DNA from 4 places in the Paenibacillus sp. FSL R5-192 genome. Region 1 is predicted to be linked to each of the others. Evidence: predicted binding sites of a transcription regulator. Region 1 holds the regulator's gene; each other region holds the start of a gene.
The links. Region 1 encodes Rex, which represses fermentation and respiration genes when NADH is low (regulators of the CRP and FNR family bind a similar motif). Its sites were predicted from a motif close to TTGTGAAATATTTCACAA; they were not measured.

Region 1 (4,401 bases):
ATCAGAACCAGTGCAAGCAGCGAAATCCATATCCACTTCTTTTTTTTCTTCAAAAGCCGAACTTCCTTTCCCTATGATGCTGTCCTGCAATTAACGAGCAAGCAGACCATCAAATGCCAATTGAGACTCACGCAAAATGCGTTCTTCATCCAACGTCAGACATTCGCCATGTTTCACCACTTGTTTTCCATCCACCCATACGTGCTCAACATCTTTGGCAGAAGCCGAGTAGATTGTATGTGAGATCAGGTCTGTATGTGGATAGAAATGTGCCTGTTCAATGTCCAAGGCGATAAAGTCAGCCTTCATGCCGACCTGGAGTGCTCCGGTATTGTTCAAGAAGATGGATTTGGCACCGTATGACGTTCCGAGTAATAACGCTTCGCCTGCTGGCACTGCCGTCGGGTCACCAGATACACCTTTGTGGATCAATGCAGCCAGTCTCATTTCCTCGAACATATCCAGGTTGTTGTTGCTTGCCGGTCCGTCTGTTCCGAGTGACACGGTAACTCCTGCTTTCAGCAACGCAGGTACCCGCGCAACACCGGAAGCGAGTTTCAGGTTACTTCCCGGGTTATGGGATACAGCCACATCATGACGGGCCAGAATCTCAATCTCTTCGTCATTCAGATGCACCGCATGTGCAACCAGGGATGGACGAGAGAAAAAGCCCAGTTTCTCCAGATGTGCCACAGGACGCAGTCCATAATCAGCCACGTTCTGCTCGACTTCACGAAGCGTTTCCGACATATGTGTATGAAGGGGAAGGTTTAGGTCGTTCGCGACCTGCACAAGCTTCTCTATGTAGTCCGGAGGGCATGTATATGGTGCATGTGGCGAGATTACGGTTGTAATGCGACCATCTGCCTGTCCATTCCACTCACGCGCAAACGCAGCCGACTCCTCCAGCTTCCGCAATTGTTCTTCTTCCGAGCACAACCCGATTACACCACGTGCCAGTGCTGCTCTAACGCCGGATTGCTCCACAACTTTGGCAACTTGATCCATGTGATCGTACATGTCCAGGAAAGCTGTAGTTCCGCCTTTCAACATTTCAAGCACCGATAGCGAAGTTCCCCAATATACGTCTTCTGAAGTCATTTTCGCTTCCATCGGCCACATTTTTTCCTGCAACCATACTTGCAATGCAAGATCGTCTCCGTGCCCTCTGAGCAACGACATCGCTGCATGACCATGCGTATTGATCAGACCCGGCAGGAAGAACAGTCCTTTTCCATCCACTTTGGTACAATTTTTGTCTTCATCCGGCAATGTCTCACCAATATGCACAATCTTGTCATTCTCAACAACCATGTATCCGTGGACCACGTTCCATGTTGTGCCGCCTTCATTAACGGCAAATTTGCCGTTGTGAATTACCCATCTATTTGTTGTCATCTTCCTCGTCGTCCTTTCCAGTCTCCAAGTAATAGGCCAAACTAAGCAGATCCGTTGTAAAGTCAGCATGGTGAATGCGGATATGCGGCGGTGTTTTTAGAATGGTTGGTGCAAAATTAAGGATCGCTTCAATTCCTGATTCAATAAGCTGATCGGCTACATTTTGGGCTTCCGTATCCGGAACCGTGATAATTCCGATGCGAATATTTTCCGTTTTAACCGCTTCCGTCAATTCATCCATTGGTTTTACCGTCAAACTGTTGATTTGACTACCAATCTTCGGTCCGTATGCATCAAATACAGCAACAATCTTCATGTTGTCTTTCAGATATGCGTTGTAGTTGGACAAGGCCTGTCCGAGATTACCCGCGCCTACCAGAGCCACATTAATTTGCTGATCGATTTTGAGAATGTGACGAATTTTTTCGATCAAATAGGATACATCATACCCGATCCCTTTACGACCAAAATCACCGAAGTAAGCCAGGTCTTTGCGAATTTGGGCCGGATTCAGATCCAGCCTCTGTCCAAGCTCTTGAGAAGAAACAGTAGCCACCTCACGCTGATGCAACTCGTTCAAATAACGCAAGTATACAGGCAGACGTCGTACCACCGCTTCCGAAATTTTATCCGATTTCATTCTTGCTCCCCCTTACCAAGGCCACGATAAAATAATAGATGAAAAGATGAGCATTCTGTATAAAACTCAAAGATAAACGTGACATTTTATACAGAATGCTCCTTGTAATTTGGGTTATAAGTTCTTACGTGCAACTGCTTTAATCGGATACGGAAATATCTAATAAAGTTTAACGCCAAACGATAGTGTCATGCAATGATATAACGAACAAAACAACCATTATTTTTGTTCATTAGCAGGTTTTTCCAACCACTCGGTAATTCGTGGAACCATTTGCTCCGTGAGCATGTGCTCCATTTTGGGACCAGGTAATGAATATAAAAAGAATTTACCATAATACGCTTCAATCACCCGTGTATCATAAACAATGACAATTCCTCTGTCCTTTGCTGTACGCACCAACCGGCCAAATCCCTGTTTGAAACGAATGACCGCTTGTGGCACGGACAGTTTCATGAACGGATTTTTCTTCTGTTCCTGAAGCAGCTCACTCTTGGCTTCCACCAACGGATGATTCGGTGGCTGGAAAGGCAATCGCACAATAGCGAGACAGGTTAGCGCCTCTCCCGGGATATCTACACCCTCCCAGAAGCTGCTTGTGCCCAGAAGTACCGTTGCTTTGGCATCTTGAAACCTGCGAGTCAATTTGGAACGACTTCCACTGTCAACGCCTTGCCCAAGCAACGAGATGTCGTTGCCAGACAGTGCCTCCTTCAGCGGATCATAGACCTGTCGCAACATCTTGTATGAAGTAAACAGAACCATCATGCGTCCACGCGTAGCAATTGCCGTCTCTGCAAGTGATTGCACCAGCATATTAACAAAGTGCGCATCACCCACACTTCCCTTCACACTCGGGAAATCACGCGGAATCACCAGAAGTGCCTGATCGCGATAGTTGAAAGGTGATGGCAACATCGACGTTAACAGCCGATTGTTCTCGGCCGCTTCCTGCAAGCCAAGCTGTTCAATCATGAACTGGAATGACTTATCTACCGAAAGCGTAGCCGATGTAAGCACAACACTTTTCTTTTTATCAAAAAATAAATCCTTAAGTTGTGCACTCACATCTACAGGTACGGCATACAGCTGGAGAGATTTGCTGCGGAATTGGCCGCTGGCTTCCATCCAGTACACCGTTTTGGCATCATCCATTCGCATGAAGAAACGTAGATTCTCCTTCAATGTGGTCAGATCTTTCAGCAGTCCTGTAATGTCCGTGATCAGACTATCCGATTGATAATCATCCTGATCCTCTTTCACTTCAAGCAGCAATTTGTCCCCTTTGCGAACCAAATCACCCAGAGTCACATAGATCTGGTTCTCCAGATCCTGCAACTCCTGCCATTTTGCAGGTTTCTGAGATGCTTTCAGACGCAGTGAAAATTGCCCCGTCTCTCCCGGTGAAGCATCACTTCGTTCAGGCAACAGACCAAACAAGGCATCGCTCATACGATCCCACAGCTCCTTAACTTCAAGAGCGAGCGGGAACATCTGATCCACCATGGAGCCCCATTGCACCGAATTTTCATGCCCGGATAACTGCGAACGAAGCATAGGCAGCTGTCCATTACGACTGTCTTTAAATAGGCGGGTCAGTGTATGAACCAAGGTGAAATATTTCATATGCATTCCAAGATGTTTACCAGCGACATCCTCCAGATGATGTGCCTCATCGATCACAAGACTCTCATAGGCTGGCAGCAGCTGATGCGCGGCTTTCACATCCGTAAATAATTTGGAGTGATTGGTGATTACGATATCAGACAACCCTGCTTCATGTTTGGCACGATGGTAGAAGCATTTACGGAACCATGGACAGGATCTTCCCAGACATGATTCGGATTCACTCTGTACGGTCTCCCAGAAGTCCCCTCCGCGTCCGCTAAGGTTAAGTTCCTCATCATCTCCGGTTTCGGTCTGCGTAAGCCAGACGATCATCTGAGCAGCTGTGAAATAATCCTCTTTCGGTGTGGCGAATTCACGTTTATTGATTTTGTGTTCAAATTTGCGCAGGCACAGGTAATGTCCACGTCCTTTGAATACAGCAGCCTTAAACGGGAACGGAACCACTTGAGTCAGCATCGGAATGTCCCGCTCTCTCAATTGCTCCTGCAGATTGATCGTATGCGTGCTAACCATAACTTTCTGTTCTTGCTTCACACTTTCGTAAATAGCAGGCAACAGATACCCTAGAGATTTACCGGTACCCGTTCCAGCTTCGATCAAGAGATGTTTCTCTTCATCCAGGGCTTGCCTTACACTGCTGAACATCTGAGTCTGCGCTTCACGCTCTTCGTAATGATCCAGTGTATCCTTCAGATTCTCCCGAACCTGGTCCATAAACTGTTCGAAGCTTACAC
Region 2 (4,401 bases), on a different contig from region 1:
TTCGAACAATAAGTGAAATGTTTCACAACCATAACAACCTTATATTCAAACTCATTTATATATTTCGAGGAGGAACTTTTAATGAAAATCGCAGTTATCGGATGTACACACGCAGGAACCGCAGCCATCGTAAATACCGCCAAATTGTACCCGGATGCTACCATCACGGTGTATGAGCGCAATGACAATATCTCCTTCCTATCTTGTGGCATTGCACTCTACGTAGGTGGGGTTGTGAAAGACCCTGACGGTTTGTTCTATTCTTCGCCTAATCAACTGGCAGAGCTTGGTGTTGAAACCAAGATGCTTCATGAAGTAACAGCAGTAGATGCCAAGGGCCATACCCTTCAGGCTAAAAACCTGCAAACCGGGGAAGAATTTGAAGATACGTTTGACAAACTGATCGTGACAACGGGGTCATGGCCTGTCGTTCCGAAGCTTGAAGGCATCGAGATGGACAACATTTTACTTTGCAAAAACTACAATCATTCCAACACGATTATTGAAAAAGCCAAAGATGCCAAACGTGTTACCGTTGTAGGTGCAGGATATATCGGCGTAGAACTGGTTGAGGCTTTCCAGATGAACGGCAAGGAAGTTACCCTGATCGACAGTGTGGACCGTATTTTGAACAAATACTTGGACCCTGAATTCACGGATGCGATTGAAGATACGTTGACTGGACGCGGCATCAAACTGGCTCTTGGTCAAACGGTACAGAAGTTTACTGGTGAAAATGGCAAAGTGACTAAGGTGATCACGTCCAAAGGAGAGTTCGAAACCGATCTGGTTATTCTGTGCATTGGTTTCCGTCCAAATACAGAGCTGCTCAAAGGCCAAGTGGATATGCTACCAAACGGCGCAATCATCGTGGATAAATATATGCAAACGAGTCAAAAAGACGTCTTCGCTGCGGGTGACAGCTGTGCTATTCATTACAACCCAACAGGCAAAGCAGCGTACATTCCACTGGCAACCAACGCCGTGCGGATGGGTACACTCGTAGCCCGTAACCTGGTTCGTCCTACGACACCGTATATGGGTACACAAGGAACATCGGGTATCAAAATTTATGAGCAAAATATCGCGGGTACAGGGATGACGGAAATGTCTGCGGCTGACGAAGGTCTGATTGTTGAATCTGTCGTATTGGAAGACAGCTACCGTCCGGAGTTCATGCCAACGGCTGAGAAACTGTTGCTTAAAGTGGTATATGAGCAGGCTACTCGTCGAATTGTCGGAGCACAGGTGATGTCTCAGGTTGATCTGACCCAATCGATTAATACGATCTCGGTCTGCATCCAAAACAACATGACCGTAGATGAGCTGGCCTTCATCGACTTTTTCTTCCAGCCGCATTACAACAAACCATGGAACTTCCTGAACACTGCGGGTCTGCAAGCACTGCCTCCAATAGAAGTAAAAGCACCAGCAATGGTGTAAGGAAGCAGAATAGATGGTTGAACAGCGATCTTGATAAACGCCATACAAAGATAAGTCATGCTTGTCCGTAAATAAGAGCTGTGCGATAACTGCCAAGATTACGAAACAAGGCGGACGATTATAAAGGAAAGAGAAGACTGGCGAGTATATCGTCAGTCTTTTTTGTTGTTTTTTTAGCTACAAAAGGCCTTACTACACTCTTGCTGTCATAACTATACCAAGACACTCTTAAAGTATCTTTTTAAGTAACATTGTGATAATTTGCACAAAGTTATGTTTAGGACCGAGATACAATTAGGATGTGGTATTCAACGCATAACTAATGAATTTCAGATGGTTTTATCCAATGATGAACAATGAAGGAGAGGATGAATGATATGGCAGCAAAAACACCTCTTGAGGTTGCACAATATACGGCGCAAACAGGCAAGAAGAAGGCTCAATATCCGGTGTCTTCTGTACTGGTGCTTAGTTTTCTGGCAGGGGCTTTTATTGCGCTGGGGTTTCTATTGGATATTCGGGTAATTGCTTCTGCGCCAGCAGAGTGGGGGAGTCTGGTCAATCTGATTGGAGCAGCAGTGTTCCCGGTTGGATTAATCTTGGTACTCATCGGTGGTGGAGAGCTACTGACAGGTAACATGATGGCCGTTCCGCTTGCAACGATTGCACGAAAATTATCCGTGGGTAGTATGTTGAAAAATCTGACCTTAGTGACGATTGGTAATTTTGTTGGAGCTTTGTTTGTCGCGTATGCGTTTGGACATGTGCTTGGTCTGACCGGAGAGGGTGTATATCTGGCAAAAGTGGTGGATATGGCTGGGCATAAGCTGCATGACGGCTTCCTGCAAGCTTTCATCTCTGGCATCGGCTGTAACTGGCTGGTGGCACTGGCCGTGTGGCTATCTTATGCATCCGATACGATGAGTGGCAAAGTACTGGGCATTTGGTTTCCAACGATGGCATTTGTGGCGATTGGATTCCAGCACGTTGTGGCCAATATGTTCCTCATCCCGGCGGCAATCTTTGAAGGACATTATTCGTGGGGTCAATATGTGATGAATTTCATTCCGGTATGGCTCGGGAATCTGACTGGTGGTGCTCTGTTTGTAGCTGCAGCCTATTGGGTGGTGTACCTGCGCCAAGCCGAGCCAAAAGTGAAACCAGAGATGGCGACGTCGATCGAACCTATGGAGACGGAGGCTAGAGTAATGTTGAGCAAACAAGCATAGAGGGCACAGCGAGGTATGGATACACGTATATTAGAAGTGAAGACGATTCTGATCTCGCTCGGTTCATGGCGAATATGCTGTGATGGAGCAGGGTGGGATCGTTTTTTTGTATGGGGTTCTTGTTGGAGTTTAACGCAAAATAAATTCGCCATGACAAGGTTCGGGGGAACGAAACCTGTTCATGGCGAATTTCGGGAGTGGTCCATGATATGGCATGAGGAGGAAGTGGGGAAACACTAGCCTAATGCCTTATTTTTAATTTACCCCTGAATTCTGAAGTTGAATCAAACTCAAAAACATTTTTTTGAAAATAATTTAAAGCCGCTATAGCGGCGAATATGAAGCAAAAACATACTGTTCTCTTTACGCGATAACCTCGAAGAAGATATGATATAGGGATAGCTTTTAAAGAGGGGAGCCTTACGATGATCGATCAGGAGAATGGTATATTTGCGGCGGTGTGCCCGCTCGACTGTCCGGACACTTGTGGTCTGTTATTACATAAAGAGAACGGCAAAATTGTGAAGGTGGCAGGCAATCCGGATCATCCCATAACCAAGGGTGCCATCTGTAATAAAGTTAGAAATATGACTGAGCGGGTGTATCACCCCGAGCGTCTACAATATCCGATGAAACGTGTAGGAGCCAAAGGTGAAGGCAAGTTCGAACGAATTAGTTGGGATGAAGCGATTCGCGAGATTACGACCAAATTCACCGCATTGTCCGAAACCTACGGCCCGGAGAGCATCCTGCCCTACAGCTTTTACGGTAACATGGGCATTCTCGGCGTAGACGGTATGGATCGGCGTTTCTTCAATGCGCTTGGTGCGAGTGTACTGGAGCAGACGATCTGTAACTCCGCTGGAAATACCGGCTGGAAATATACGATGGGTGCCAATCGGGGAACGGTGCCGGAAGATACGGAGCATGCGGATCTCATCCTGGTGTGGGGAGGCAATATCGTCAGTACAAATATGCACCAGGTCGTTTTGGCGGAGAAAGCCCGCAAGAAAGGCGCCAAGATCGTCGTCATCGACGTTCATCGCAATCGCACGGCCCAATGGGGCGACTGGTTTATTCCGCTGTATCCGGGCACGGACAGTGCACTGGCGCTAGGATTAATGCATGTGCTGTTCGAACGGGGACTAACGGATGAAGCGTTTATGCAAAAGTATACGATAGGTCATGAGGCACTACGTGATCATGTCCACAGTTACACCCCTGAACGTGTTGCACGTATTACGGGCGTGCCGGAGGAAACCATTGTGGAGCTGGCCGAACTATACGGCAACGCACAAGCAGCTCATATTCACATCGGCAACGGCCTCCAGCACCATGATAATGGGGGCATGAACGTGCGCAGCGTTGCATGTCTGCCTGCTATTACAGGGCAATGGCTGAAGCAAGGCGGCGGTGCCGTTCGCACCAACAGCTACGCGAGCACAAATAGCGACGCGCTCGAACGTCCGGAGCTGCGGCAGAATCCGGAGCCGCGAGTGGTGAACATGAACCGGATTGGTGAAGCGTTGCTGGAAGCAGAGCAGCCAATCCGGGCGATGATGGTCTACTGCAGCAATCCACTGGTGGTGGCACCGGATACCGAGCGGGTGGAGCGAGGTTTTGCACGGGAGGATCTGTTCACGGTTGTGCATGATCTGTTCATGACGGATACGGCGAAATATGCAGATATCGTCTTGCCAGCCACATCTTCATTTGAAGCGACAGACCT
Region 3 (4,401 bases), on a different contig from region 1:
GGTGTACGGATTAACAATATCGAGGAATCCTGCACGCAACTGCATCTCCCCATCAATGGGCAGACCCTTCATCAGCGTGGCAAAAACCACGCCGAACAGGAACGGTAAAAGCGCACTGGAGACCACAATGATGATGTCCCATGTTTTGCGCCAGCGCTGCTGTTTCATTTTACTGCGGAATTCGAAAGCAACTCCGCGGCCAATCAAGGCGAGTAACACCACCACAAGTGGCAGGTAAAAACCACTGAACAACGTGGCATACCAGTGCGGGAAGGCAGCAAACATCGCGCCCCCTGCCGTAATCAGCCATACTTCATTACCATCCCAGAACGGACCGATTGAGTTAATCAGGGTCCGGCGTTCACGATCTGTTTTGGCAATAATGCCTGTAGACATCCCCACACCAAAATCAAAACCTTCCAAAAAGAAGAAACCAACAAACAATACGGCAATCAGCAAAAACCACAACTCACTTAGTGACAACGGAATAACCTCCATCCACGCCGAACGGATCGGCCGATTCATCGTGATCTTCCGGCTTATCGACCGCAAACGGTCCTGCTTTGATCTCACGTACGAACAGGTATACCATCACGATTCCGAGAACCGTATACGCAGCGGTAAAAGCGATGGTCGAGAACAGGATCGTTCCTGCGGATACGTTCGGCGAGACCCCAGCTTCGGTTGTCATATAGCCAAATACTGTCCATGGCTGTCTTCCTACCTCGGTCATAATCCAACCTGACGTATTGGCGATAAACGGCAGGGAGATGGCGAACACCATCAGACGCATAAACCACTTTCCAGCGACCTCTAGCTTCTTACGCATGGCTAGAAATGTACCGTATAGCGCCAATGCAATCATTAAACCACCCGCTGCGATCATAATGCGGAAACTCCAGAATGTTGTCCGTACCGGCGGGATGTAGTCCCCCGGTCCATACGTCTGTTCATACTCAGCTTGAAGCTCCTTCATACCTTTGACACTACCGGAGAACTTGCTGTAGGACAGATAACTGAGCAATCCAGGGATTTTGATCTCACCCGTACTCTCCTGTTTATCCGGGTCAATAAAAGCGACCACCGTCCATGGCGCCGGATCTTCTGTCGTTGTCCATGTGCCCTCACTTGCTGCCATCTTCATCGGCTGTGTCTCCACCAGATATTGCGCCTGGAAGTGACCCGAGAATGCGACGCCGAATGAAGAAACAAGAGCGATAATGATCGCAATATTAAACGATTTGCGGAAGATCTCCACATCCTGCTTTTTCATCAATTTGTAGGCACTGATCCCGGTTACGACGAAGGCCCCTGTCATCAATGCCCCAAAGACTGTATGTGGGAACTCAACGAGAAGCTGACCATTTGTGATGAGTGCAAAAAAATCATTCATCTCGGCTCGGCCGTTGTTAATCTCAAACCCAACAGGATGTTGCATAAATGAATTGGCTGCCAGAATCCACAGCGCGGACAGGAATGTGCCGACAAACACCAGCCAGATGCAGGCCAGATGCACTTTTTTGGACAAACGATCCCATCCGAATATCCACAATCCAATAAATGTAGACTCCATAAAAAACGCCAGTAGCGCTTCAATAGCCAGTGGCGCACCAAACACGTCCCCGACAAATCGGGAGTACTCGGACCAGTTCATACCGAACTGGAATTCCTGCAGAATACCTGTAACAACCCCGACGGCAAAGTTAATCAGGAACAGCTTGCCCCAGAACTTGGCCATCGTTTTGTAGATTTCCTTCCCCTTAACAACGTACAACGTCTCCATGATCGCAACCAACAGTACAAGACCGATGGATAGCGGGACAAAAAAGAAATGGAAAATCGTTGTAAGTGCATATTGGATACGCGATAACATAATCGGATCCATACCGTTACCCCTTCTTTCTGTTCACTTCGCAGTATGCGTATTTGGCATTGAAGCTGCACCTTCGCTGTCTGTCCGCCAAATACGTTGATGAACGTATTGTGCCAGATTACCTATTTTATACATGTGAGAATTATCACAATCTTCGTCTCTAGAGCAAAAAAAAGTGATCCTGGTCACACAAAAGATAAAATTCAGCCTATTATCACAGCTTGCCAACTTCATCTATTCATGGAAGATACTCATGTTTAGGACGGAATGCCCATATGTTAGTCTCAGGCATATCATGCGAAGTACCGTGAGGGCTTTACATATGAAGTGAAAGCATGAAACACAAGCAGAGCGAATGACGCTCCATATTACAGTCAAGGTGAGGTGAACTATTCATGGAAAAACCTGCACCACTACCAGGTGAAGACACCGAAGCCAGCCTGGATAAGGCCAGTACAACACAGCCTCCTGTCCGGTATGTTCTCTTCCCTCGCAAAGGAGGTTGGTCATCCTTTCCCTATCCCGATATTGCTGCACTGCTGTCGATCGAGGGAGAGGTCTACTATGTCAGCAGCCTGACGCAAACAGAAGATGTACCTCCGGTCATTACCATCATCTCCCTCCCTGAAGCCGAGCAGCTATTGCTGGAACCTCGCACCGTAGCCGTAGTCGCCCATCCCTACTGGCTAATGGCTACAGCTTCGCTAGAGCCTGAGCTATGTATTGCCCTGCTCCCTGAGCCTGCTGGAAACGAAGCAGAATCTCCGCTATGGGAGAGCAGTATTTCCAAACTGGTCGGCATCGCCGATCTGGTAGGCACATCCTCCGAAACACGTTATATGAAGCTGTTATTCCAAGGCGTACGTGCTATCTGGCTGGGCGGCGAAGACCCTGCACCTGCGGGTACGATGCAAAAGGATGATCTCGAAGTCCCTCTCCGGGACTACGAACTGCTCTTCTTGCATGCGCTGCGGCAGATCCTGTCAGGCACTCCGGATAGCGTCACCCTGCTTCAATGCAGTGTACGTGCCGACTTCTACCGTCAGTTGCGTGCCAAAGCAGGTGCACATGAGACGATATCCTTTTTGCTGGCAGCCTATGAGTACTTGCTTGAAGATCCTCGGGCTATCCATTCACTTCAAGAGGCATTCTCCCATGCGGTCTTGAATGGTCGCAGTGACTGTGTAGTCTCCCACTATAGATTCCTGTCTGCCATCCATGCCCGGGCCGGGAACTTGGAGGACGCCCTGCGGGTGTACGGAATTAGTGCAGCCGATGAACAAGAACGGCATCATTATGAACAGCTCTGTCGCTGGCTTGAGGCGGGAGAAGATCAACTTGTACGAGCGGAACTACTGCGTATAAACGATGATTACGGAAATGCCCTGCGTATCCTGGACGAACTTGGCGGAGAAACGGCGAGACATTGGAAATTCCGCATCTACCAGGAGACTGGACGTGTGGAAGAAGCACTGGCTCTGGTGCATGCAGTCGATATTCAGGATGATGCCAGTCGCCGGGATTATCAGCAATTATCCGGTAGTGCGCTGGCACTGCGAGGGGAACGACACGGGGCAGTCCGACATTTCCTTGAGACAGCACTGGAGGATGAAGATGCGCTGGCCCGGATTGTCGAGCTGGAGCTGTTGGATCATGCTGTACAGCAATTGCTTGGGGAGGTGCCATGATGCTGGACCCAAAGAAGCGTAGGCAACAGTTGAATGGGCCAATGGTGCACAGGAATATCCGAACCGAAACCACTTACACGCCAACCGAAACAGTCGATCGAACACATACAGACGCATTGGAAAATGGCGATCACACCCCTGATCATACACAACCAACGCAGGACATCCGAAGCCAAGTGCATCACTGGGGCGACACACAAGGTCAGGAAGAACAGAGTGCAGCTATAACACAAGAGGAAACAAGTGTATTCAAAGAACCCTTCTCCATTCGTCGGGTTCGCAAAAGCAAAGGCAACAAGCTGACCGCCATGCTCCAGGTTCGCAATGAACGCGGCCGATACCTTGAAGAAGTATTGCATGATCTGAGTGAGTTCGTGGATGAGATCGTGATTGTGGACGATGCCAGCACTGACGGAACACCGGACATATGCAAAGCCTATCCAAAGGTGGTCCGTCTGGAGGTATTGGAGAAACCACTGTTCGCCGAGGAATGGCGGCTTCGCAACACCTTATGGCAAGCGGCTGCGGGAACATGTCCCGACTGGTTGCTCTCGGTTGATGCGGATGAGCTGTACAGCTCAGAGGCCAAGAAAGCCATACGTACTCTGATTAATCAGGAGTATGCTGACTGGTTTGCATTCCGTTTCTACGACATGTGGGGTGGCCGGACCCACTACCGGGAAGATGATCTCTGGTCTCTGCACAAACGGCATACCGCTTCACTTGTACGGTATATGCCTGGATATCCTTATTTTTATCCACAACAGAATCATCACGTTCCCCGTCTTCCCTTGTCCTGCACTGTATTGCCTGGGGTCAGTACGGAACTGAAGGTTCAGC
Region 4 (4,401 bases), on a different contig from region 1:
AAGAAGCTCCATTTGCACCATCCCTTCATTCCTTATAGTTCATCAAATCATAACATATAATGCGTTGGAATAAATGAATACGTTCAAGTAAGATAACAGCAGAAGAGAGAGAGGTGCACCAATGAACGTTCGAAATAAAGGATTGATGTTAGCTGTTGGACTCGGAATTATGTTGAATCCGTTGAATTCCTCCATGATTTCGGTGGCAATCTCCAGGCTACAACAAGTGTATCAACTTAATTTTACAGCCGTTTCGTGGATTATTTTATCATTTTACATTGCCAGTGCTGTCGCTCAACCCGTCATGGGCAAGTGCAGTGATTTGTTTGGCCGCAGGAAGATCTTCCTCATGGGTCTTGTTATTGTTTTTGTATCGTCCATGCTAGCTCCGTGGTCTCCCAGTTTTTCGTGGCTCATCGTATTCCGGATTGTTCAATCAATTGGCACAAGCATGATGGTGGCCGTTGGAATGGCGATTGTCAGAATGAACGTGACTGAAAAACAAGCCTCCGCCTTGTCCACCTTGGCTATATTCCTTTCTGGAGCGGCTGCAATTGGACCTTTTATTGGTGGAGTATTGATTCATTGGTGGGACTGGCACAGCATATTCTTCGTTAATATTCCGTTTGTCTTGGCGAGTTTTTGGTTCGCCTGGAAAACAATCCCGAAGGACGAGCAATCCCTGTCTATCTCTGGTCACATGTCCATTCGGCAATGGCTTACGTTAATTGACGCACCAGGTATCCTGATGTTTACGGTAGCTTTGGTGACTCTGCTCATCGGTTTACTTTCAGTAAATTCCACAGGAGATATTTCTACATGGCATCTGCTGACAGGGGGGATCGGGTTAATCGCACTCGTCATGTTTATCCGACATGAATTAAAAGCAGCCACGCCTTTTATCCCTTTGCGAACGTTTGCCTCATATCCCGAGATGACTTGGGTGAATGTGCAATACATGCTGGTGAACATCCTGTTTTACGCACTTTTTTTTGGAGTTCCTACGTATTTGAAGCAGGTACGACATCTCAACGAAGTTCATACAGGAATGAGTATGCTAGCTTTGGGGTTATGTTCAGTCATTATTGCTCCGATCGCAGGGCGCTGGATTGACGGATCAGGATCACGGCCAGCTCTGATCGTATCCGCTTCTTTAATGACATTTGGCTCTATATTAATCGTTGTTATGAATGAAACTTCTCCAATCTTCATAATCATTGTTGCTTTAGCTTTATTTGGAATAAGTAATGGCCTAAACGCGGTCGGCATGCAAGCAGCACTGTTTAAAAGCACACCCAAAGAAATGATCGGTGTTGCATCGGGTATTTTTAATACATCACGCTACCTGGGGACCATTTTATCGTCGTTATTGATTGGGATTGTCATGGGAGATACATTTAATGTGACAGGATTTCAGATGCTTGGAATCATCCTTACGGTATTAGCTGCATCACTGATCATCATGAGCGTACGTAACGAGGCAGGTGTGGCGAGTCCGGAGCAAGTAAGCAAGTAAAATAGAGAATCTGCCGTGCAATAACACGTTTACACCCAATGAATCAATAGCTCCATTGGGTGTATTTTTTGTTTTTCACCAAGTTGTCAGAAAGAGTTGATCCTTTCTTGAACGTTTAGGGTAGAAGCCGTGTCTTTGATTGAATTAGGTAAAAATAAAGATATAATAATTTTGATTAATAGGTTTCGTTAGTACTTTAAGTGCATCAATATCAGATTTTAATAGGCATCCAATGATTGTTATTATCGGGGGCCTACAGGAGTAAACGCATTATAGGTGTGGCAAGATATCGTCATACCTAACTTTGTGAAATTTTTCGCAACTCTGCATTGAGCTTAGCCAAAGCTGATATTGAATGTTTCTAAATTGAACAGAGTTTGAAAGGAGGCAACACAAAGAATGGCTATTGATACGGTATTATGGAGCAGGCTAGTGACTGGTTTGACGCTCGGGTTCCACGTGATTTTTGCAACGCTTGGTGTCGGTGTACCTTTGATGATTGCTATTGCAGAGTTCATCGGCATTCGGAAGAAGGATCACCATTACATACTTATGGCAAAGAGGTGGTCCAGAGGGTTCGTCATATCTGTGGCTGTTGGTGTTGTGACAGGTACAGCGATATCACTACAGTTGGCCCTGGTATGGCCGAATTTTATGAAACTTGCCGGGAATGTCATTGCACTGCCACTATTTATGGAAGTATTTGCATTCTTTTTTGAAGCAATATTCCTGGGCATTTATCTGTACACGTGGGATCGGTTCAAAAATCCGTATATCCACTGGTTGCTGACTATTCCGATTGTCGCCGGGGCAGGCATGTCTGCTGTTTTTATTACAACAGTGAACGGATTCATGAACCAGCCTGAAGGTTTTGTCATGGAAGCAGGTCAATTCATGGCAGTGAACCCCGTGCAAGCGATGCTGAATACAGCGACGTTCTCCAAAGTGTTCCATGTATTAAGCTCGGCTTATCTGACAGGAGCTGCTCTGTTAGCAGGAATAGCAGCCTTTGCGATGCTGAGAAAAGGAGTGTCGGCCTACCACAAAAAAGGCTTGAATCTCATGATGGCCGTTGTGCTGGTATTCAGTTTATTAAATTCCTTAGCTGGAGATGTGTCTGCCAAATTTTTGGCTGAGCATCAGCCGGAGAAGCTCGCAGCTGCCGAGTGGCATTTCGAGACGGAAAGCGGCGCGGATTTGATTTTTTTGGGATGGCTGAATGCAGAACATGAAATTATAGGCGCTCTTCATTTGCCGAAACTGCTCAGTTTCCTTGCCTTTGGAGACTTTAACGCCGAGGTAACCGGGCTGAACGAATTTCCACCAGATGAACACCCGCCCTTACTTGTTCATTATTTGTTTGATCTAATGGCTGGTATTGGATTCGCTCTGCTTGCTATATCAAGTCTGTACTTCCTGTTTGTATTCTGGAAGAAACGTAATCAGTTTAACAAGTGGATGCTTCGTATGGTTGCACTGAGTGCACCGCTTGCTTTTCTGGCCGTTGAGATGGGTTGGTTCTATGCAGAGATCGGGCGGCAGCCATGGATCATCCGAGGTTATATGCGGGTAGAAGAGGCCGCTACTTCTTCACCGAGTGTGAGAATTTTATTTTTCGTCTTCTTGCTTCTCTACATCCTGCTAGGCGTTATGTGTGTCGTCGTACTGAGACGGTTGTTCAATAACAATCCTGCTGAACTCGAGATGGAGAAATGGTTGAAGGAGAAGCATGATCAATCAGCCAAGAAAGGGGATCAGGCCTGATGAGTTATGAATTAATTGGTATTTCGGTACTCTGGCTGTTCTTGTACGGCTATCTTATTGTAGCTTCCATTGATTTTGGAGCAGGTTTCTTTGCCTTTTATGCACGCCTGACAAAGCAGGATCATCTGATTAATCGTCTGATCTCCCGTTATCTATCACCTGTCTGGGAGATCACCAATGTATTTTTTGTCTTTTTCTATATTGGTATCGTCGGATTTTTCCCGGACACGGCCTATTATTATGGCTCCGCGCTGCTTGTTCCAGGAAGTATTGCCGTCATTCTACTTGCCATTCGTGGGTCGTTCTATGCTTTCGAAAATTATGGTTCCAAAAAAAGTATCGTGTATTTGTTCTTATACGGAGCTACGGGTCTACTTATTCCAGCGTCATTGTCAGTGGCACTGACCCTGTCTGAAGGTGGCTTTATTTTGAAGCAGGGAGATACCGTTTCCCTGGATTACTGGGCACTATTTACGAATCCATTATCGTGGAGCATCGTTGGACTGGCCATCGTGTCGGTATTGTTCATTAGCGGGTCATTTCTCACATTTTACGCTTCTCGGGCAGAGGATCATTCGGCATTGAAGCTCATGCGGAACTATGCTTTGTTCTGGAGCACACCGACCATTATTCTCGCGCTGACTGCATTTATATATTTGGGTCAACACAATGAGCGTCATTTTCAAAATATGATGGATTTATGGTGGCTGCTGGCGCTTTCCGTTGCGTTTTTCATGATTGCCATGTGGCTGTTATATAACGGACGCCGTTATGGTTTAGCTTTTATATGCATCATGCTGCAATTTCTCACAGCCTTTTTTGCTTACGGGATTGGGCAATATCCTTACATTCTTGATCCATTCATCACCATTCAGAGTAGCGCGACACCACCAGCGATGGGTTTTGCACTCGTCGTTGTGTTTATCGGTGGTCTGTGCTTGTTAATTCCTTCTCTAATCCTGGTCTTCAAACTGTTCCTGTTTGATGCGGATTATGTGAAAGGGAAAAAATAAAGGAGGAGCGTTCAATGAAAAGGAGAGGCAAATCCAATCTGATCTCGCAGCAAATGTCTTTACAACGAAAAAACAGACTTCTCCTTGCGATCATTTCGCTGGCCCTTG

Region 2: the regulator Rex is predicted to act here: its motif matches at 1,695-1,712, upstream of C161_RS01165 (formate/nitrite transporter family protein).
Region 3: the regulator Rex is predicted to act here: its motif matches at 2,007-2,024, upstream of C161_RS01805 (cytochrome ubiquinol oxidase subunit I).
Region 4: the regulator Rex is predicted to act here: its motif matches at 1,821-1,838, upstream of C161_RS15185 (cytochrome ubiquinol oxidase subunit I).

Annotation. Positions count from the first base shown of each region.
Region 1 is NZ_ASPR01000024.1:43,197-47,597, forward strand. Features, by position in the region: gene C161_RS18835 (DUF5590 domain-containing protein) at 1-53, opposite strand, end outside; gene C161_RS18840 (amidohydrolase) at 91-1,398, opposite strand; gene C161_RS18845 (redox-sensing transcriptional repressor Rex) at 1,385-2,038, opposite strand; gene dinG (ATP-dependent DNA helicase DinG) at 2,258-4,401, opposite strand, start outside.
Region 2 is NZ_ASPR01000002.1:256,630-261,030, reverse strand. Features, by position in the region: gene C161_RS01170 (FAD-dependent oxidoreductase) at 82-1,443, shown strand; gene C161_RS01165 (formate/nitrite transporter family protein) at 1,821-2,672, shown strand; gene C161_RS01155 (molybdopterin-containing oxidoreductase family protein) at 3,098-4,401, shown strand, end outside.
Region 3 is NZ_ASPR01000002.1:407,836-412,236, forward strand. Features, by position in the region: gene cydB (cytochrome d ubiquinol oxidase subunit II) at 1-525, opposite strand, end outside; gene C161_RS01805 (cytochrome ubiquinol oxidase subunit I) at 470-1,885, opposite strand; gene C161_RS01810 (tetratricopeptide repeat protein) at 2,269-3,561, shown strand; gene C161_RS01815 (glycosyltransferase) at 3,558-4,401, shown strand, end outside.
Region 4 is NZ_ASPR01000015.1:52,602-57,002, forward strand. Features, by position in the region: gene C161_RS15175 (LysR family transcriptional regulator) at 1-12, opposite strand, end outside; gene C161_RS15180 (MFS transporter) at 122-1,516, shown strand; gene C161_RS15185 (cytochrome ubiquinol oxidase subunit I) at 1,916-3,280, shown strand; gene C161_RS15190 (cytochrome d ubiquinol oxidase subunit II) at 3,280-4,293, shown strand; gene cydD (thiol reductant ABC exporter subunit CydD) at 4,308-4,401, shown strand, end outside.